2 regions of the Pseudoalteromonas sp. CST2 genome follow, and region 2 is predicted to be linked to the other one. Evidence: riboswitches for the same ligand, from Rfam matches in the RefSeq annotation. Region 2 holds a riboswitch; the other holds the start of a gene.
What was found. A riboswitch is a leader RNA that binds a small molecule or an ion and turns the genes downstream of it on or off. The one in region 2 is predicted to bind cyclic di-GMP.
Positions count from the first base shown of each region.

Region 1: another riboswitch for cyclic di-GMP. It lies ahead of PSH41_RS10280 (hypothetical protein); the one in region 2 lies ahead of PSH41_RS16070 (hypothetical protein).

Region 1 is NZ_JAQREO010000006.1:96,953-107,885, reverse strand. It holds gene PSH41_RS10290 (LysR family transcriptional regulator) at 10-948, shown strand; gene PSH41_RS10285 (ferritin-like domain-containing protein) at 1,122-1,565, shown strand; gene PSH41_RS10280 (hypothetical protein) at 1,610-3,346, opposite strand; cyclic di-GMP riboswitch class I at 3,397-3,480, opposite strand; gene PSH41_RS10275 (TonB-dependent receptor plug domain-containing protein) at 3,671-6,706, opposite strand; gene PSH41_RS10270 (FecR family protein) at 6,715-7,794, opposite strand; gene PSH41_RS10265 (RNA polymerase sigma factor) at 7,791-8,366, opposite strand; gene PSH41_RS10260 (DUF2937 family protein) at 8,486-9,001, shown strand; gene PSH41_RS10255 (LysR family transcriptional regulator) at 8,981-9,868, opposite strand; gene PSH41_RS10250 (peroxiredoxin-like family protein) at 9,989-10,639, shown strand; gene PSH41_RS10245 (haloacid dehalogenase type II) at 10,639-10,933, shown strand, end outside.
Region 2 is NZ_JAQREO010000014.1:54,452-65,384, forward strand. It holds gene PSH41_RS16055 (LytR/AlgR family response regulator transcription factor) at 122-877, shown strand; gene PSH41_RS16060 (hypothetical protein) at 895-1,293, opposite strand; gene PSH41_RS16065 (S9 family peptidase) at 1,354-3,471, opposite strand; gene PSH41_RS16070 (hypothetical protein) at 3,591-4,157, opposite strand; cyclic di-GMP riboswitch class I at 4,253-4,335, opposite strand; gene PSH41_RS16075 (efflux RND transporter permease subunit) at 4,447-7,587, opposite strand; gene PSH41_RS16080 (efflux RND transporter periplasmic adaptor subunit) at 7,599-8,783, opposite strand; gene PSH41_RS16085 (zinc-dependent metalloprotease) at 9,074-10,933, shown strand, end outside.

The DNA of each region.
Region 1 (10,933 bases), on a different contig from region 2:
GGACACACAATGAACATAAGTAAAATAGATTTAAATTTGCTGGTTTACCTCGACACCCTATTACGTGAGTGTAACGTAACCCGCGCCGCTAACCAGTTAAGTATTACTCAACCAGCTATGAGTAACGGCCTTAAGCGTTTAAGAAACTTGTTTAACGACCCAATTTTGGTACGTACTAGTGAAGGTATGGTCCCCACAGAGCGTGCTATAGAGCTGCAACCGGTTATTCGCGGTATATTAATGACCCTAGAAGAAACCTTGGCACCTAATCGCGAATTTGAAGCCAGCCAAAGTAAACGTGTTTTTAGAATAATGGCCAGTGACTATGCAGCCAGTACATTAGCGCCAAAGCTTTTAAGTAAACTTCATGAAGAAGCGCCCGATACAACCCTAGATATACTTACGCCTAGTGATGTAACGTTTCATGATGTTGAAAATGGTAAAGTGGATATGGCAATTAACCGCTTTGAAAACCTTCCGCAATCTTTTCATCATAAACGCATATGGAAAGACAGCTTTTGCTGCTTAGTAAAAGCCGACAACCCAATTATCGAAAACTTTAGCCTAGACAGCTATTTAAAAGCCCGCCATATATGGGTAAGTAAAACCGGCTTTGGGGTTGGCGTAGGTATGGACCCTAAAGATGTACAAAAGCTAGGTTGGGTAGATGAAGCACTTGCCCATTTTGGTAAACACCGAAATATTGCCACGTTTACCCGTAATTACCACGTAGCCATTCATTTAGCAAAAGAGCAAAATTTAGTGGCGACCTTACCTTCAAAGGCTGCCAATATTTACTTAGATGATGCAGGCCTTAAAATTTTAGAGCCGCCATTTCCTATACCACCTTTTGAACTAGATATGATTTGGAGCCCTTTACTGCATCGCGATGCAAGTCATATTTGGTTACGCCAAAAAGTAGCCGAAGTGGCGGATGAGCTTAAATAACCTTATTACAAAAGCCATGTAAAATTTGCGAGGTTATTTTATTTTAAATAGCCTTGCAGCTTGCTGAATAAAGAAATAATCAATAATTACAATAGTTTAAAAATTAAAATGAAATTGGAATGGCCTTTGCTTTAGTTACTATGAAACTTAAATTCATGTAAAGAGAGGTCATTATGAATACCCATCAAGGAACAGAAGCAACTCATATTACTGACATCATCCAAGTAATGAACAGTGGCATTGATTTTTATCAAAAAGCGCAAGAGAAAGTTGAAGACCCAGCCATTGGCGCATTATTTCAACGCATGATTGACGCACGAAAAGTAAGTGTTGAGCGCTTACAACCTTATGCTGTTAACGAAAAAGGTGAGCGTGAAGACGGCTCTTCTTTTGCTGTAGAAGCACGCAGAGCTTACACAGCCCTACTTACTACGTTTAGTTCTCACAACGATAAAACATACGTTAAAGAGCTTGAAGAGGTAGAAGATAAAACACTTGAAGAAATTAAAGCAGCGATGGATAAACCACAGCCAGCCGACTGTGAAGCAGCCTTAGCGAAAACCTTGCTAACGATGCAAAGCTGCCACACCGAAATGAGCCGTATGCAAAAGCATTAGGTCTCAAAATGGCTTAGTTATGTTGTAACTAAGCCATTTTAAATTTAATTTTCTAAGGTCATAGCTAGAGCCGCGTATTGTCTAAACCAAGTGGGACTAGCTACTGCATGTCTCATAATATTATTAGAACGACTTATAATTGAAGGCTCAAATTTAGATAATTCACGCCAGTCATAAGAAAATGCAATTTGTTCACCTTTTTGACTTATACCTTCGCCAGTTACAAATTGTGGTATAGGTCCTGGGCCAATAGCAATCCGTTCAACGGCAGTTTTTGCTAAGCACTTCATGATATCTAAGTTGTTAAAATACTCTTCTCGCTCTGCAACAACAAAAAAACCGACATCAATATGCCCATGATTAATATCTTCATATCTTTCATGTGATTCTCCACGTCTGTCCCAGTTATAGTTCCAAGTGCAGGTACCATCATTATGGTATTCTAGGTTATCTGTGAAAAAATCTATAATACTCATTATTTTGGGTTTATAAAAATCAGGCCTATCACTCCATTTGTCTAAGTATAACATCGCAGTTGCCATGGTCAGATTATGGTTATGTGCTAAAGGATTACTATACAATCCAGAATCACCATAATTATCATTATAAAGGTTTACATAATAAAAACTCCCTTTGATCGCTGGATTTTTACTTATGCTGTATGAGCTTTTATGACTATCTACAATTTTCTGGGCACTTGATGTATAAAAATCAGCAAAAGTGAAGTAATCTGTTAAATTTTCAGATCTAATAGTATCGACTATACGCATAATACCATTCAAAATCATACCATCTGTTAATACAGTTATACTTGAATCATTAAGTGACCTCTCCCACCCTGGTGCAATTTTATCTCGTTCATTTAAAAAAAGTTTAGGAGCCCGTTTATAACTATTTTTTGGAGAGAAGCTATTTCTATTTCGAGTCATATCCGTATCACTAAGCATTTTATTCGCTAGTTCAATAGCCAAATCCAAATACTCGATCTTATTAGTTACACTGTAAAAATGTAGGTAAGTTCGTAACCAGTAATAGCCATTCCAAGCATACTCATTGCCTGTATTTGATGTCTTGTTAATCATTGGGTTACCTGGATATTTAGTGGATATCATATCCGCTAAATCTGAAATATTATCTACATCAGAGACGTTAGGATTAGGAACTTCTAAACCGCTTATTAAATCAGCAGGTGTAATATTGTGAAATTCAAAAAATGAGTCTTCCTTTGCGGAAATTAACTGTGGCTCACCTGTGGCACTTACCCCAAAATTGCGGCTATTCTCAAAGTTATTCAGATCTATCAACCCTAGGCCCTGAAGAGAACCTTCGGAAAACTTATTAGATCTTCTAAATAGCCAATTAAATGATACATCTGTAGGGTCAATAAAGTCTTTTTTAACTGAAAAACTTTTTAGCCCATCGGAAGCGATTAACTCTCCATTTTTTACAGTAATTTCTAGAAAACGTGTTTGATAGAAGTTTAATTTATTCCAAATACCGGGATACTTATCACCAAGCTTGATTTGTACACTTGACTGATTAAATAATACAAATTCTTTTGTATCAGAGTTAGAAAGTAGATAGGTTTTCTTCGATGGGTCACTAGGAGTTTCACCAAGCCACACTACTATTTTAAACGGGCCCGTAGGTTGCCAAACATCAAAACTAGCAAAACTATTGGCACCATTGAACTTTATAGCAGTATCTGCTGAAACAATATTAATATTAAATGAAAATATTAATAAAAGGGTAAGTAGTAATTTGATCTTCATCATACTCATACGATCTCCAATGAGATGGCATGACGCTTTACTGCATACAATTTATTGTATGAGGCGATCCCGCTATCATAGGCTAAGCCCTTAGACCGGAGATTTTGCGTCTTCACCTTTCAGTGAATTTGCCGAAATTAATGTTAATAAATTTTATTCTGCATGTTCGAAAAACAATCAGAACACGGCGGATTCTAATCCTTTAGTACTCCGTGTCAAGAATAAAAAGCAATAAATCATTAGTAAAAAATCAATATACTTCAAAATTAGTAAGTTATAAAAAAAGGGCCTTACGGCCCTTTGAACTTAAATAACATAAGGGAGTGTTATTTATTAAAAACGGTATTCTGCGCCTACATAGTAATAAGCACCATTAAAGCCAAATGGCGCTGAACGGCGAGAGTATTCAAATACCCCATCGCTGCTTACAATCGTATTGCCATTTGAATCTACAATTGTGCCCGAGCGTGAGTTACCAATGGTGTTTTTATCTGGGTACACGTCAAATAAGTTATTTGCACCAATATTTACAGATAAATCTTCAGTAACGAAGTAATTAACTTTAACGTCAGTTAAAATTTCTGCACCGTAGGTTTGGCGTCCGCCATCTTCTACTGTGTATTCACCAAAGCGGTTGAGTGAAAGGTTTACAGTCCAATCACCACGCTGGTAAAGCGCACTTAAGTTGATGCGATCTTCTGGTTGCCACTCTTCAATAATTGAAATTTCTTGATCAGAGAAAACATCTTCAACAGGTACGGTTTCAAGCCCTGAGCCCGATGGCGTAAATAACGATACCACCTCAGTTTCAGTAAAGTTAGCTGCTAAAGTAAAATCAAGCGTGCCACCTAACCCCTCGGTATTCCAAGTAGCTACAAAATCAATACCCGAAGTTTCGGTATCTGCACCATTTAAGAAAAACTGCCCTGCACCTGCGCCTGAGCTGATTAATGCAGCATCTAGGCTTGAAGAAAGCCCTTTACCTAAACGGTTACTAATTACTATGCGGTCGTCAATATCAATTGAGTAGTAATCCACAGTAACATTAATGTTATCCGTAACGTTGTAGACAATACCTAAGCTGCGGTTTTGCGATTTTTCTTCCTTAAGTTTTGGAATACCTAAACTTTGTGCAAGGGTTGAATCGTTTCTGAATGTACCTACTTCTTCAGCAACTAATGAGCCGTCTTCAGCCACAACAAATTGCGTGCTGATATTGTTAAAATACAATTGCTGCATTGATGGCGCTCTAAAGCCTGAGCTTAATGCACCACGCAGTGACACATCATCAGTAATTGCCCAGTTACCCGCAAGCTTAAAGTTTACCGTGTCGCCAAAGCCTTTGTAATTATCATAACGCAGTGCGCCTGATAAAATGACATCTTCAATTAGGTAGGTTTCTGCATCAAGGTAAAACGAAATTACATCGCGTGACTCATCAACCGATGATGCCGGCGAAGAACCACCAAAACCTTGCGTACCGCCAGAGGCATCTTCAGAGCCTACACCGCCACTTAAACCACTATAAATACTTACCCCATCAAGGGTGTCGTAATCACGATAAGCATATTCGCTGCCCTCTAAAATACGGTATTCATCGGTACGAATTTCTGCACCCATAGCCAATGAGTAGTCATCAAAGTTTTGTGTAAAATCTATATTAATAGTTTGCAGTGATAACTCCATGCCATAGGCATAGGCTTCACGTGGAATAGTACTGCGAATATCAGCGGCACTTAAACCTTGCTCGTAACGTAAAAAGTTAGCGTACGAGGCATTGATTGTGTCACTTGTTGTGTAATCAATGCTGTTTTCACCGTAGGTGTATGATACATCTAAACTTGCATCGTTATCAAAGTCGGTTTTGTAACCAAAGTTGTAAGAAATATCATCAATTGTGGTATTAATTTTAGGTAAAAAGCCTAGCGGGATAGTTGCATCGTTATCTTGCAAAACAGGGTTACCGCCCGCATTTGCATTATGACGGAAAAACGCGGCTGATTCGTTATCGCGCGTTGAATAAGTAATAAAGCCATACAGCTCGCCATCACCTAACTCATACCCTGTATTAACGGTTAAGCCAAATTGTTGTGAGTCGGCATCACCAATACGAAAAGTGTCTCTGTCGGCGGTCAATTCACGCGGATCGCCTGCCAGTAAAGTACCGTCGCTAAGCTCTGTACAGCCATAAAACTGACACGAGCCGTGCAAACCTGCGCGGTTAGTAGGCGAGCGGTCGCGGTAATTAAGTGTTGCATTTAAGTAGCCGCTATCACCTAGGGCAAACCCTTTATTAAAATCAACGTTTACTGTTTCGCCATCACCCTCTGAGTATTGGCCGTAATTAACCGCTGCTTTGCCGCCTTCGCTGCCATCTTTTAGTACAATATTAATTACACCGGCAATTGCATCTGAGCCGTATTGTGCTGCTGCGCCGTCTCGTAAAACTTCTATACGTTTAATAGCTGAGGCTGGAATAGCATTCATATCGGTACCTGCGGTACCACGCCCTACTGAGGTATTGATATGAATAATACTTGCCTGATGGCGGCGCTTACCATTAATAAGCACAAGTGTTTGGTCAGGCCCTAAACCACGCAGTGTTGCAGGTCGTAAGGCATCAGTGCCGTCACTGATTGACGAGCTTGAAAAGTTAAATGAAGGTGCAATAGATTGCAACATACGGCCAACTTCGGTTTGGCCTGTGTTTTCAAGTGCTTCAGCACTTAAAATATCAACGGGTACGGGTAAATCTTCTACTGAGCGCCCTGCTACGCGGCTACCTACAATAGCAATTTTTTCTATTTTCTCTTGTGCAACATCCTCTGCTGCATTCACACCGTGTGAATTTGCTGCAAGCAATGCTGGTAATACAGCTGCACTAACCCCTGAAAGCTTCATCATGTTGTTATCTTTCCTATTGATTTGTTTGAGTTTTATACTCAGTAAACCATTTTGTTCAACAACCGCATCGAGCTCAGTCCCACTTAATAATGCTTGCAGTGCATCTAATTGGGTATAAAAACCATAAACCGAATTTGCTTGGTAATTTTTTGCCAACTCATAAGAAAACACCACGGTTTGCTCTGTTTGTTTAGCAAATTCTATTAAGGCTTTGTCTGCTCGCTGCGCTTGTATATCAAATTGCACCATTTGCCCAGTGGTCTGTGTTGCCCCTTGCACACTCAAGCTAAAAATAGCCGGAGCAAGTACACTTAAACCACTAAATAAATGCGTTTGGTTACTGCGCAATTTATATAAACAGCTGACAAACAAAATTCCTCTATAGTTTTTTATCTTTTTTTTAAACTTTTTTTTACTAATAACATTTAAAGATGCAACTTCACCTAACATTTGTTTGATATGCATAACATTTCTTATGATTTAGTTTGCTGTGTTAGGCTCACCATATGTTCACCTAAACGCTCATGCTCAATTGCAAAGTTAGTCTGTAAACTCTCAAGTAGCCCCTCAACATCGCCAGCTTTAAATACACCCGCCACTTTTATATTGGCAAGCTCATCGCTTGAAAGCTCAAAACGCGTAGAGGTGTAGCGGCTCACTTCATTTAATGCATCGCTTAAATGCTCACCATTAAAAATTAACATGCCATTTTGCCACGCTAAATCACGCTGTACATCATCCACAGAAAGCTGTGTGATAGGTTTAGTAATGCTTTGCTCTATAATTGCTTTTTCACCAGAGATAACAATATTGGCATTGATTTTACGTACTTTTTTAGCGTTATTATCAGCCAGTTGGTAGTCTTTAAAATCGTTGGCACTTACCGCAACACTTGGGTCGGTGATCATCACTTTACCTTCGGTTACAACCAGCTCTAAATCAGAAGAGGTATTGCGTTGTACATTAAATACAGTACCAAGTGCCGTAAAGCTCTTATCGCCAGCCATCACACTAAATGGGCGCGATGCATCTTTTGCTACATTAAAACGCCCTTCACCCTTACTCAGTAATAACTGACGACGCCCTTTGCTATAAGCTACCTCTAATAGGCTATTCGTGTTTAATTGCACTATGGTGCCGTCGGGTAAAACATACGTGGCTTGTTCGCCCACCTTCGTTGTATAAATTTTGGTGTAATTTATTTTAGCCAGCTCTTCGTTGTAGCCGTTTTCAAGGTTAATTAATAAGTAACTACACACCATTAATGCTGCAAATAAGCTCGCGGCAATGGCACTAGAAAACGCCCATCTTTTTTTCTGGGGCTGTTTTACACTTCTATGCGGAAATAAACTGCTTAACTCGTTTAATACGGCCAATTCATCCCATAGCTGCGCAAGTTCGTAGACGGCATCTTGATGGGCGGTACTTTGCATCATCCACAGCTTAAATTGCTCTTTTTCAATTTCGCTTAAGCCCCTATCAATTGCGCTGATCCATTGGCAGGCTTTTTCTAAAATTAAATCTTTTGATGTAAATTGATGAACATTACTCATTTTGCTGCCCTCTCAATTGATAGAGCCGAATTACAAGCAGAATTATGTGCCGCAGATTGGTTATGATTTTGTTCATGTTCTTTCATGTATAACATGGTTTGTAATAAACCTTTGGCAATGTGTTTTTCTACTGTGCTTTCACTTAATTGCATGTGCTGGGCGATTTCTTTTTGGCTCATACCGTACACTTTTTTAAATATAAAACATTTACGGATAGAAGAATTTAGTTGATCCGTTGCTCTGCAAAAAAGTAAAAAACGCTCTTTTGAGGTGTATTCATCCTCAAGTTGTGAGGATTTAAGCAGCGGGGGTAATTCTGCGTCGTGCTCTAACGAGTCATTAAACTTGTTATCCCACTTGGCTATATGATTAAGCGCTAAGTGCTTTGCAGTTTTAAGCATGTAACTGCGTCTAAACTGAATATCTTGTTTTAAATCAGCTTCGTAGCTTTTAATAAAGGTTTCTTGCACAATGTCTTCTACGTCATCGGGCTGTACAATACGCGACACAAAGTGTTTTAACTGCTTAGTGATATCAACAAACGTTGATGTCATATTTACTTTGGTAGTCATCCTTAACATAGGCCTATTGTTATTTTTATTACCGATAGATTACGAGTTTTTGGCATAAAAACAAGCGCAAATGTTAATTTAGCGTTGTTTAGGTGGGTTTTGAGTAAACAGGAGATCAAATGAGTAAATTATTAGATTACATAAGGCTCAGTTTTTTTGCAGCAGGTTTACTATTAGGGGTACAAATACCGGCCTTTGTAAGCGACTTTGGGCACGCTTTAGATGCACATTTAATTGAAGCGAATAACGCATTAGCCCCGTTTAAAAAAGATGCTCAAAACTACTTTAACAACGATTTAAACAAGTTAATTACCCACTATGAAAATATTGGTGATGATATTGTTGGTAAAGGGGCTACCCATATTAAAAGCCTCAATAATCGCCAGCACTCTTTACAAGCGGCAGTTAATAACTTTAACCAATCGCCCTATTTATTTACTTTAACCAGCGACTTTCTCACCATTAAAAAGCAAGTATGGCAACGCTTTGAAGGGCAAATAGTGTTAAAAAAAGACTCCATAATAGCAGCGCTAGTTAGCGCCATTATTATTGCTATTTTTGCTGAGTTTATTGGCTTTGTAACCTTATTCATTATTAAGCGCGGGTATTACCGCTTATTCATAGCTGGCAAATAAAGACTTCATAAACTCATAAAACACCTCGGTTTTACGGGTTGTTAAGCTATTTTGAGGCCGTAAAAACCACACCGGCGCGTCGCTTTGGGCCATTACATTGGGCATCACCTCTACTAAGTTTCCGGCACTTAGCTCATCGTTAATCGCAATTTTAGATTTAATAGCTATGCCATGTCCGGCAAGCGCTGCTTGCGTCATGTTATCGGAATTAGAAATAGTAAAGCGCGTTTTGGCATTAAAGGTGTGTATTTTATTATTTTCATCATACAGCTTTAACTGCCTTTGCCAGGGTAAACACACCCAATAGTGCGTGCTCAGTTCGCTTAGTGTACAAGGCATACCATGCTTTTTTATATAACTTGGCGCTGCACATAAAATACGGGAGTTGTTGACAATTTTGCGAGAAAGCAGGCCAGAATCGGTTAATTGCCCTACTCTAATTGCCACATCTTGTGCATCATCGACCACATTGACAAAATGATCAGTAATTAAAAAGTCGAGCTTTAGTTGCGGGTATTGGGTTTCAAACTCGGTCAACTTAGGCATAACATACTTTGAAAAAACCCACGGTGGCATAGTCACACGTAATAACCCGCTCACCGAAGAGCTTCGTGCGCCAATGCTGTGCTCTGCATCGTGCAAGGCTTCTATAATAGCCCCTACACGATGATAAAATAGCTCACCGGCGGGCGATAACCTCACTCGTCTGCTGTCTCTAAACACTAACACGGTTGAAAGCTCGCGCTCGAGCTTGCTTAGCCTGTGGCTTACTGTTGCCGGCGACAAACGTTGCTCACGCGCAGCTGCAAGCACTCCTTTATTTTCTACGACGGCAATAAATGTTTCTAGGTCACTTAAATTATACATACATTTGGCTAGGCAGTTTTTAGTATTTAATATTTTCGAATGAAGCTTTCAGTTTTGCAATATATATTTAAATAACTAAAACACCCATAATCGCCATACAGTTATATTCGAGATTTAATAATGAGTTTAAAATCACAGATTGATGCCTATAACGTGCAAAAAGAAGCGAAGCTACCTGGCGATGTATTAGCCCTTATGGCGCAGACAAATGAAGAGCTCATTGCTCAGCATATAAAAGATAATGCGCTACAGGTAGGCGCTAAAGTAAGCAATTTCAGCTTAAACAATCATAGCGCTGAGCAAGTTGAGCTCGCTGATTTATTAAATAATGGCCCGGTAATAATTAGCTTTTACCGTGGTAACTGGTGTCCATATTGTAATTTAGAGCTAAAAGCACTTAATGATCACTTACCCGAATTTAAAACGCACAATGCGCAGTTAGTTGCGATATCACCACAATTACCCGACCAGACGTTATCTAGCGCACAAAAAAATGCCCTTGAATTCGATGTGCTTTCAGATATTAATAACAAGGTAGCCGAGCAATTTGGTTTACTGTTTACTTTAGATGAGCGTATTGTGGCGCTTTATAGCCAGTTTGGTATTGATTTTGAAAAGTACTACGGCAATAAAAGTTATACATTACCTTTACCAGCAACCTATGTAATTAACCAAAAAGGCATAATTACGTATGCCTTTTTAAACGAAGACTATACCCTACGCGCAGAGCCTACTGATATATTGGCAGCCCTTGAATCGGAGCAACACTAATGTCTATTTTAAAATCGTTAAAAACCCTTACCCTATCACTTCTTGTTGGTACTAGCCTTGCCTCTGGCTACGCTATGGCTGAGGAGCCACAAGCGCAAGTAAAACCTAAAGTACTTATTTTTGATGTAAACGAAACCTTGTTAGATTTAACCTCCATGCGCGCCTCTATAGGCAAAACGCTTGGCGGGCGTGAGGATTTATTACCACTTTGGTTTTCGACCATGTTGCATCATTCACTCGTTGATACTGTAAGTGGTAATTACCACGATTTTGGTCAAATTGGCGTTGCATCGC
Region 2 (10,933 bases):
AGCAAGATATATGGGATGAAGGTACTTATCCCAGATTGTTATAAATTAGATTAAATTTTTTTAACATTTTTTATTAAATACACGGTCTTTATAACTACACACTCTAGAGATGGATTTTTTTATGATTACTTACTTTCATGCACTAATTAGAGTTAGCACGAGCAAATTTGCAACATTCTTAACTCAGCAGGTGCAAGCTCACCGTCACTTTGATTCGCAAACACAACTGCCCGAGCAGCGTTTAGATCAAATAGATACCTCTCGTTTTAATGTGCTTTTTTACGAATTATCTAATTTAAATGATCCTACTCAAATAGTGCACCTAACTGAATTGGCTAAAACAATGAAAGTGGTGGTGATTGCTAGGTCGGCTGAATTTGCTAATTTTGCGTTTGAAGTCGGCGCAGTCGATTTTTTAACCGTCGATGCAACCGCTTCAAGGCTTGAAAAATGCTTCGATAAGCTTATTCATTTATGCCCATTAGCCACACAAGCCGAGCGCTTGTTTAAAGCCGCATCTGAAAACGAGCAACCTATTGCTGCACATATTGTTGTTAAAGATGTAGGTAAGGTACGTTTAATAGATATTAACGATATTGTATGGATTAACGGTGCGGGTAATTATGTAGAGCTGCACTTTAATGGTAACAGCGCCCCCGTTTTACACCGTGAAACCATGAAAAACATTGAGCAACAGCTAGAGCCTGAAGGTTTTATACGTATTCACCGCTCCACGCTAGTTAGAAAACATGCCATAAAAGAGCTTATGCCAACAGACAGCGGCGACTATAAAGTGAAGCTTAAAAACAATATCTCGTTAAATTTATCAAGAAGGTACAAAAACTGCCTAGAGAGCATTATAAGCCCCGTAGCATAGGGGCTTATAATGACTATTTACCAGTAGGTTTTAATGTATTCATCGTCTGGGTGTTGATGTAGGTAACTTTCTGAGTCTTTATAAAAGTTAACTTCAATATCGCTGTTGTTCCAGACCTTCTCGAACATATTTTTAGCAATAATGTTTGCATATAAGTAATCTACGCGTTCGTAGCCACGCTCTTTTACGCTGGCAAAGTACGCCTCTAACGAGTCCATGCTATCTACAGTTATTAACTCAAATTCTTCTAAATTAACCACAACACACTTTACCGCGCCTTTGGGGTGCATACTTAGTTCGTTCACCACGCCATTCGTTAGTAAAGTAATTCCTTCATTATTAAAACTACCCATTAGCTTTAAATACATGGTGGGTGGCTGAGAGCAAATATAAAACTCTCCATGTGCTCCAAACATAAATAACCTTTTATATATCAGTGCTTCATTAAAGCTTAATACATTTTGCGTATTTTGCAGTTAATTTATAAGCGCGATAAAAAAGGCCATTTCGAGGGCTTTTTCTTCAAGGCTTTTAAAACGCCCAGATGCGCCGCCATGCCCTGCATCCATGTCGGTTTTAAATACCAGTATATTGTTATCGGTTTTGAGTTCTCGCATTTTTGCTACCCACTTCATAGGCTCCCAATATTGTACTTGAGAGTCGTGCAGGCCTGTGGTGACTAAAATATGCGGGTAGTCTTGGGCGCTAATATTATCGTACGGTGAGTACGCGGCTATTACATCATAAAAGTGTTCATCGTTTGGGTTGCCCCATTCATCATACTCGTTAGTGGTAAGTGGAATACTTTCATCTAGCATGGTGGTTAACACATCTAAAAATGGCACATGACACCCTACACCTAAGTAAAGATCTGGCGCTTGGTTTAATACAGCGCCCATTAACAAACCACCTGCACTGCCGCCAGAGGCAAATACTTTGTTTTTATCACCGTAGCCTTGCTCTACAAGAGCCTTTGTAATATCAATAAAGTCGCTAAAGCTATTTTGTTTATGCTCTTTTTTACCTTGCTCGTACCAATGGCGTCCTAGCATTTCGGAGCCTCTAACATGTGCAATCGCATACACAAAACCGCGATCTAGCAAACTCAATGAGGTACTCGAAAAGCTCGGATCTATCGTGTAACCATATGCACCATAGCCATATTGAAACAGTGGGTTAGTGCCATCTTTGGTAAAGGTGTCTTTTCTATAAACTAACGAAACAGGTACTTGCACGCCATCACGTGCTGTCACGAATAAGCGCTCAGAGGCATAAAGTGCACTATCAAACCCGCCCAGTACTTGCTGCTGTTTTAACAATGTTTTTTTGCCCGTGGCTAAATCAACATCGTACAACGTTCCTGGCGTGGTTAGACTTGAATAATAAATACGTACCGAACGCGCCTGTGGCTCGGGGTTCATCGCCACAGCGGCATAGTAACATGGGTCGCTAAATTCAAGCGCCATGCGCTCTTGAGCTTGGTTAATAACAACAAAGCGAGCTTGACCTTGCTCGCGCTCAGTTAATACTAAAAAATCGTCAAATATCTCTACGCCTTCAAGCAACACATGCTCACGGTGCGCGGTGTGCTCTTGCCACTGCGTTTTATCTGCAATCGTTTCGCTTGTTGCCGTCATCAGTCTGAAATTTTTAGCTTGCCAGTTGGTTACTATGTAAAAAGTATCGCCGTGTTTATCTATATCAAACTCATGCCCTTCTTCGCGCGGTAGTAATGCGTTAAATTGACCTTGCGGGTTATTGGCATCAAGCACCCAGGTATCGTTTGTTTCGGTGGTGGCCAAATCAATAATAATAAGGCTCTCGTCACGGCTTTTACCCAAGCCCATAAAAAAGCTTTTATCGTGCTCTTCGTACACCATAACATCTTGGCTTTGCGCTGTGCCTAGTTCATGCCTAAACACCTGAAAACCCAGTAACGTTTGTAAGTCTTTTTTAACGTAAAATACGGTTTTATTGTCGTTAGCCCAAACAACTTGCCCTTCAGTGTTTTCTAAAACATCGCTGAGCATTTCACCTGTTTGCAGGTTTTTAAAATGTACGCTGTAAATTCTGCGCCCTTCGGTATCTTCGCTGTATGCCATTAATTGCTCGCATGGGCTTAGCGCGACTTCACCTAGTTCGTAAAATTCATGGCTTTGAGCTAAAGCATTTACATCAAGTAGTAACTGCTTGTTATCGGTGTTAATACTTGTGCTTCTGTAATGACGCGAATACTCATCGTCACCACGTACCTCTGAGTGATACCAGTACTTGCCATCTTTAACCGGCACCGTGTTGTCATCTTTTACGATGCGCCCTTTTAGTTCTTCAAAAATACTGCTTTGAAGTGGTTTTATTGCGGCTAGTTGCTCATCGCAGTATGTATTTTCGGCCGCTAAATGGGCGAGTATTTCTGGGTTTTCGCGCTCATCATCGCGCATCCAGTAGTAGTTATCGGTGCGCATTTTATTGTGCATAGTTAATTGATGAGGTTGCTTTTTAGCAACAGGAAAACGAGCTAATGATTGAGAAGAAAATTCACTTAAAGACACAACAAAACCGTATAAAAAATAACAATGCAGGCAGTTTATCATAAAAATAAAAAAGCCCACTCATAGAGAGTGGGCTTGAGGTATAAGTCCAAATTTTAAAATTACTGCAATTTTATTCTTGTCATTACACCCATGGGAAGATAGTTTTTATTTTAAAAGCGTTAAGAGACCTTAGTCCAGGCCATTGCCCAGCTTTTTCCGATACCAGGTTCAAAGCTTGGGTCTTTATCATTATTGGTTCTGCAAAATTGGCTAAATGGCCATGCCTTACATTGGTATATATAACCTGTTTTAGGCTGCAGTACGCGAGTCCCCGCATTGTATTGTTCGCCCCCATTAGGGTATACAAAATCATATGCTTGGTTGGTGCACTTAGCGGGGGTATCGCACTTTGCAATGCAATGAAAATCAACCTTTGCCTTATTAATACCGCTACTTTCTAGGGCAAATATTTCGTTATCTCGATAGCCAACAACCAACCCTTGCTTGGTCATTCTACCTGCACTTACCAGGGGCACATGCACGTTTATATACTCAGCAACTAAGCGTGGCCAAGCATGAGGCTCACCTTGTTCTAAAGAGGTAATTTTATAATCAAACGATAAATCAACAAGCACTCCTTGCATGTCTGAAAAGGTTACACTAACCACATCCCCAATGAACAATTGAGTATGATGGTTTAAACAACCTATAGTTGACCATTTTCCACAGGCCAACGACGTATGCATAAACACAGTAACACCTTAAGAGTCACAAAATTTTATCCATATCATATGGATACACAAAAACGACACTGAGGGCAAGCAATACCGTATAAAAATTATGCAGCAGCCCCGCTATCGTAGTTTACACCTTAGACCGGAAACTTTGCGTCTTAGCCTTTCGACTAATTTGCCAACAGAAAAAAGTGATTATAAAACGTGCGCAAAGCTTATTCAAACAAAAGAATGTAACCGAGATTTTTATATAACCCTAAATAACTAAAAAGCCAACTTGTTAAAGTTGGCTTTTAATAGTTTAAGAGGTTTGGTTTATAGGGGCTTTTCGCCTAAATACTTTTCGAAAAGCCATTTTAAACACGCCGCCAATATCGCCTAAAATAATGTACAAGCACGGCACCAATATAAGGGTGATTAGTGTTGCAAACATTACCGCAAAGCCTAGCGCTACTGCCATAGGGATTACAAATTTAGCTTGTAAACTGGTTTCAAACATTATGGGCAGAACCCCTGCAAAGGTTGTAATAGAGGTTAATAATATTGCCCTAAAGCGTGCACAACCGGCTTCTATTACCGCGTTTTTAACGCTTACACCCTCTCGGCGTACTTGGTTTACGTAGTCGGTCATTACCAGCGAGTCGTTTATTACAACGCCAGCCGCGGCTATTAAACCAAAGCCCGACATTAAGCTAATGTCTAAATCAAACCAAAAGTGTCCCCAAATAGCCCCCGTTAAACTAAACGGAATAACCGACATAACAATAAGCGGCTGGGCATAACTTTTAAGTGGTACAGCAAGCAATATATAAACTAAAATCATGCCGCCTACAAAAAACAGCAGCTGCTCATTAGCTTGCGCTTGTTGCTCTTCTATTGCGCCACCTAGCTCTGATTTTACACTTGGGTATTCTTCTTTAAGTTGCGGCAGTAAGTTTTCTTTTACTTGCGAAACCACTTCGCCAGGCTCTATAGCTTCTTCATCAATACTGCCGTACACATAAACAGTACGATAACCGCCCTCACGGCGAATATAGCTAATACCCGGCGTTTCGGTTAATTCAACCACATCACCTAAAAGTACTTCACGCCCTTGCGGTGTAGTAACTACAGTGTGTTTTAGCGATGAAAACGCTTCGCGAGTCAGTTTAGGGTAACGTACCATTACTCTTACTTCTTCGCCGTTACGTATTACACGCTGTGCTTCGCCACCATAAAAACTAGCGCCTACTTGATTTGCAATGTTAGCAAGGTCGAGCCCTAAATCGTAAGCTACAGGTTTTAAGCTCATTTGCACTTCTTTGCTAGCAGGGTCAATGGTCGAGCTTATATCAAACAAGCCTTTTTGTTGCTGTAATAGCTGAATAAAACGACGGCCTGCCGCATTAAGCGTTTCTATATCAGAGCCAAACAGTAAATAACCAAATTCGCCTTCGCCGGTGCCGCCACCGCCGCCAACATCATCTTCAATAGTGAGTGATTTAATACCGGCAATGGTTGGCATAGCTTCTCGCCAGCGGCGCGAAAGTTCAAACGCGTTATAAGGGCGTAAATCTTCATCAACCAACGGCGCAAGTAACTGAGACTCCGTTCTGCCTTGGTTAAATACCAGTACATCACGAATTATTTTTTGGCCAAATTCACGCTCTGTTTCTTCATCAACTCTTAACACCATGGCTTCTACTTCACGAATAGCTGCAATAGTTTGTAAATCAGACACATTGTCATTCATTTCTATTTGAATTTGCGGAAAATCATGCGGCACTTTAGGAGTAGGTACAGTGCGTACTTTATTTGATGTGATCAGCGCAATGCTGATAAAAAACATAGCAATAAAGCCAAACAATACTGTCCAACGCCAATCTACACAACGCGATATAAAACGCTTATAAGGGCCATTTACAAAGCCAAAAAAGCGGGTATTAAACCTATCGCGCCAGCCCCCTTTTTTAATAGGTGAAAAGTGCGTGTGGGCAATGTGCGCCGGTAAAATAAGTTTTGATTCAACTAAGCTAAATACTAAACACAGCATAACTACTACGGCAATACCGTAAAAGAAGGCGCTTTCTGGCCCGCTTGAAAGTGTAAACGGGGCAAACACCGCAATGGTTGTTAGTACGCCAAATGTAGCAGGGGTTGCTACACGGTTAGCACCACGGACGACGTTTTCAACTCCACCTCCGCTTTTTTCAACCTCAGTATAGGCGGCCTCTCCTATTACTATGGCGTCATCTACCACAATCCCGAGCACCATAATAAAAGCAAACAACGAAATAATATTAATGCTTATACCAAATAAAGGCATTAGCATCATGGCGCCTAAAAAGCACACTGGTAAGCCAATCATTACCCAAAGCGCTAATTTAAAGCGCAAGAATAACGAAAGCATAATAGCGACTAATATTGCCCCTTGAAACAAGTTAGCTTTCATCATATCAAGGCGCGCATTTAGGTAGTACGTCATGTCCATTAAAGGCTCTAACCTAACGCCCGGTGGCAGCTGGGTATTTTTTTGCTCAATAAATGCTTTAACCGAATCGGCAACGGGGATCATGTTTTGATCTTGCGTTGCCTTTACAGACATATACACCGCGTTTTCGCCATTAAATTTAAAGTAGCGCTCGCCTTCGGTAAATTGGTCTTTAATAACAGCGATGTCTTGCAACAATACTTTAGCGCCGTATTCGCCTATTTTTACCGGAATTTGTCTAAACTCATCGCCAGAGTAATACTGGTTTTCAACCCGAACAGAAATAATCCCCGCATCTGTTGTTAGTTGCCCCGCCGAAAAATTAGCAGAGTAATTACGCACAGCGGTCATTACATCGCTTAGGGTTAAGTTGTATTGGCGCAAAGTGTCTGGGTCGATTTCAATGGCAATTTCATCAAGCGGCACATCGTTTTCTACCAACGACACGTTTGATAGCTGTAATAGCTCATCTTCAATTTGATTGGCAATTGGTTTGAGTTCTGTCAGCGGCAAATCGGCAACTAAGGTCATCCCTATAACATCTTGCCTAAACTCAATCTGACTTATGGTGACCGGTTCCATACCCGCAGGAAAGGTTGCAATACCATCAACACGCAGCTTTACCTTATCAAGTACATCGGTAAGCTCTGCATCGGTGTTAATTTCAAGGCTTGCTCTACCGCCATTTCTAAAGGCGCGGTACACGCCCTTTTTAATTTCGGTCACATCCTTTAGTGATTCTTCAATTTTTATAAGAATGCTTTCTTCAATTTCTTGTGGTGAGGCACCGGGGTAATTTGCCTCAACATTAATGTAGTTAATTTCTACATTAGGAAACATTTGGCGCTGAATGGTTAAGTAGCTAATAATCCCCATGATGATGATAAAAACCATCATTAGGTTGGCTGCAACAGAGTTTTTAGCAAAATAAGCTATTAACCCTGTTTGTTTTTTTTCAATTGATTCGCTCATTAATTTACACCTTACAACTGTTGCGCATCAGCGCTACTTTCGGTGTTTGTATTAGCGTTACTTGGCTCGCCCATGCCAGCCACTTTAACCTGCATGCCTTTTTGTGGGTACTCAGGTAACGTGGTAACCAACTTATCATCGGCGTTAAGTCCGCTGCTAATATAAAAGTACTCGCCTTCTTCTCTCACTACGGTTACTTTGCGCGGTTCAAGCTCTTGGTTTTCGTTAACTATCCACACCGTTTGGTTATTAACTAATGATTGCGGCAAACGGTAAATATTATTAAGCATGGCGCCTGCAAAATTAACCTGCACGTAGCTGCCAAATTTAATAGCCGGTTGCTGTGTTTTTAAGCCGTATGGGTCTTCAATACGTACCACTAAGCTGCTCATGCGCGTCGCGTTATCTACAATACCTAGGTCGCGGTCAATCACGCCTTCACGTGTAAAACTGTTTAAACCTTTTTGAATAATAGTGGCCTTAATGCCCTTAATTCGCTCCGGTAAAAATACGCTATCAAAACCAGCAATAGGAATAATAACCTCTGCTGTTTCTATATTATTTAAATCGGCCACTTGTGCGCCCATAGCCACAAACTGGCCTACCCCCACATTGCGGCTTATAACAAGCGCATCGTAAGGTGCTTTTATATCGCAGTTTTCTAAATCGCGTTGTGCTCTTTTTAATGCGGCTTGCGCCGATTTAACCGCTGCTTGGGCGCTTAGCACCTGCGGTTTACGTAAAAACAAGTCGGTACGTGCCTTACTCGGAAAACGCTTTGCTTCGTCTTCGGCTACTTTTGCCTGCGCTTGCTCTTCAATTAAGGCCGCTTTGGCACGCGCTAAATCGGCTTCGGCTACCAATACGGCTGCTTCGTAGTTGTCTTTTTCAATGCTAATAAGTGTATCGCCACGAGAAACCACGCCACCCGCTACAAAGTTAGGGTGCCAGCTAATTACTTCGCCCGACACCTGCGCCGCCAACTGCGTATTTTCTAATGGTTTTATTTCGCCATAGCTGTTTATTATTACTTGATGATTATTAGCTTCTACAGGCTCAACTTGCACGGTGGGGCGTGTATCTACTGCTGTGTTACTTTGATCTTCTTGTGCAATAGCGTTTATTCCCATAAAGCCCACTACACCAATGGCTAATGCTACAAATGGGAACACCCATCTTAGTGAATTTGATTGCATATCCTAATTACCTCATATTTCTACTAACACTATAATAACAGAGCGCAATAAAACATTAACCTGACATTTGTAAGCAACTGTTACAAATCAAATTGGGAACTAAATATAGCTGTGTACCCGTTAACAAACATCTGCTATTCATCGCATTTATTATATTTTGTTACAAACTTTTACTATTTAAAATCAACAAATTACAGGTTTAGGCTATTATTTCATCGAGAAGATGTGCGAACAAATTTTAATTTACGTACAGTCACATTAAATAAATAACAGCGAAAAAGATTATTACAATGAAATTAACAACCCTTGCGCTAACACTTAGTGTAGCGCTTAGCGGCCACGCACTGGCTAGCGATAAAAAAGAAGACAAAAAACCACAAACCCTAAGCGAAATGGTCGAAGGACAAACCGAATTTTCAGGTATTTTTAATTTATACCAAGACCCAAAAACCGGTGAGCACTTAATGGTGATCACCGAATCGCAGCTTAACACCCCTTTTGTATACTTTGCTCATACAGTGGACGGTGTCACTGATGCTGGGCATTATCGCGGTGCCTATAGAGAAACCAAGCTTATTGAGTTTAGAAAATACTTTGACCGCATAGATATAGTTAGCAAAACCCCTCGCTATAAATTTGATCAAAACAGTGCCATTGCCAAAGCAAGCAATGCCAATATTAGCGAAGCCGTTTTAGCCAGCATTAAAATAGAAAAAGAAGAGCAAGGAAAAATAGCCTTTAAGGTCAACAAGTTATTTTTAAGTGAGGCGCTACACAAGGTATCGCCAACGCCAAATCCAGCCGATAAAAAAGCTAAAAAACGCTTTAAAGTGGGTAAATTAAACAGCAAAAAGTCGCGTATTGTTAAGCAGCGTCCTTACCCAAATAACTTAGATGTGGTTGTAGATTACGTATTTAGTAATGCCAGCCCCACCGTGCGTGGTACAAGCGCAGTAAGCGACCCGCGCAATGTCTCTGTAAAGGTGCAGCACTCTTTTGTTGCATTACCAAAAAATGACTATAAACCACGTAAAGATGACGCGCGCATAGGCTATTTCACCAATCAATTTGATCTAATGACCTCGACCGATTGGGCACCGTATGAAGATGTTATTAAACGCTGGGACCTACAAAAGAAAAACCCTAGTGCTGAGCTTTCTGAGCCAGTAAAGCCAATTACCTGGTGGATAGAAAATACCACCCCAGTAGAGTGGCGCAACACAATACGCGATGCCGTACTTACCTGGAATAGCGCTTTTGAAAAAGCCGGTTTTAAAAACGCACTAGAAGTTAAAGTACAACCCGATGACGCAACCTGGGATGCTGGTGATATTAACTACAACGTATTACGTTGGACATCATCACCTAAACCACCATTTGGTGGCTACGGGCCGGCTCTGACCAACCCGCTAACAGGTGAAATACTTGGCTCAGACATTATGCTTGAGTTTGTGTTTATGAAAAACCGCTGGATTTACGACACGCTTTACACACAAGGCACAATGAGCCACGGCGAAAACCTGCACACAAGTGGCGATTTAAATTGCTCACTAGGCCATGAAATTCAACAAAACCTATTACTTGCTAAAGGCTTAGCAACAGGTGCCTCGATTGATGACAATGAAATGATTCGCCAAGGTTTAACTCAGTTAATTCTTCATGAAGTAGGCCATACACTAGGCTTAAACCACAATATGAAATCGTCTATTTTGTGGGATGAAAAAGAGGTTCATGATAAAACCAAAACCCAAGGCATAGTTACAGGCTCAGTGATGGATTATGCGCCTGCCAACATAGCCCCCATTGGTGTACAGCAAGGCGATATTTTTCAAACCAAACCAGGCCCTTATGACGATTGGGCTATAAACTATGGTTACAGCACAGCCCTTGAAGATGAAGCCGCAGAGCGCGCACGCCTAAATACAATATTAGCGCGCTCTAGCGAGCATGCGCTTGCCTTTGGTAACGATGCCGACGACATGCGCGCACCGGGTCGCCATATAGACCCACGGGTAATGATAGGCGACCTTTCATCAAACCCTGCAGCCTATGGCGCCGACCGTATGGCGCTAATTAATAAGTTATTTACTGAGCTAAAAGAGAAAGCCACAGTAAAAGGTGAGTCTTACCAACAGCTGGTAACCTCAGCT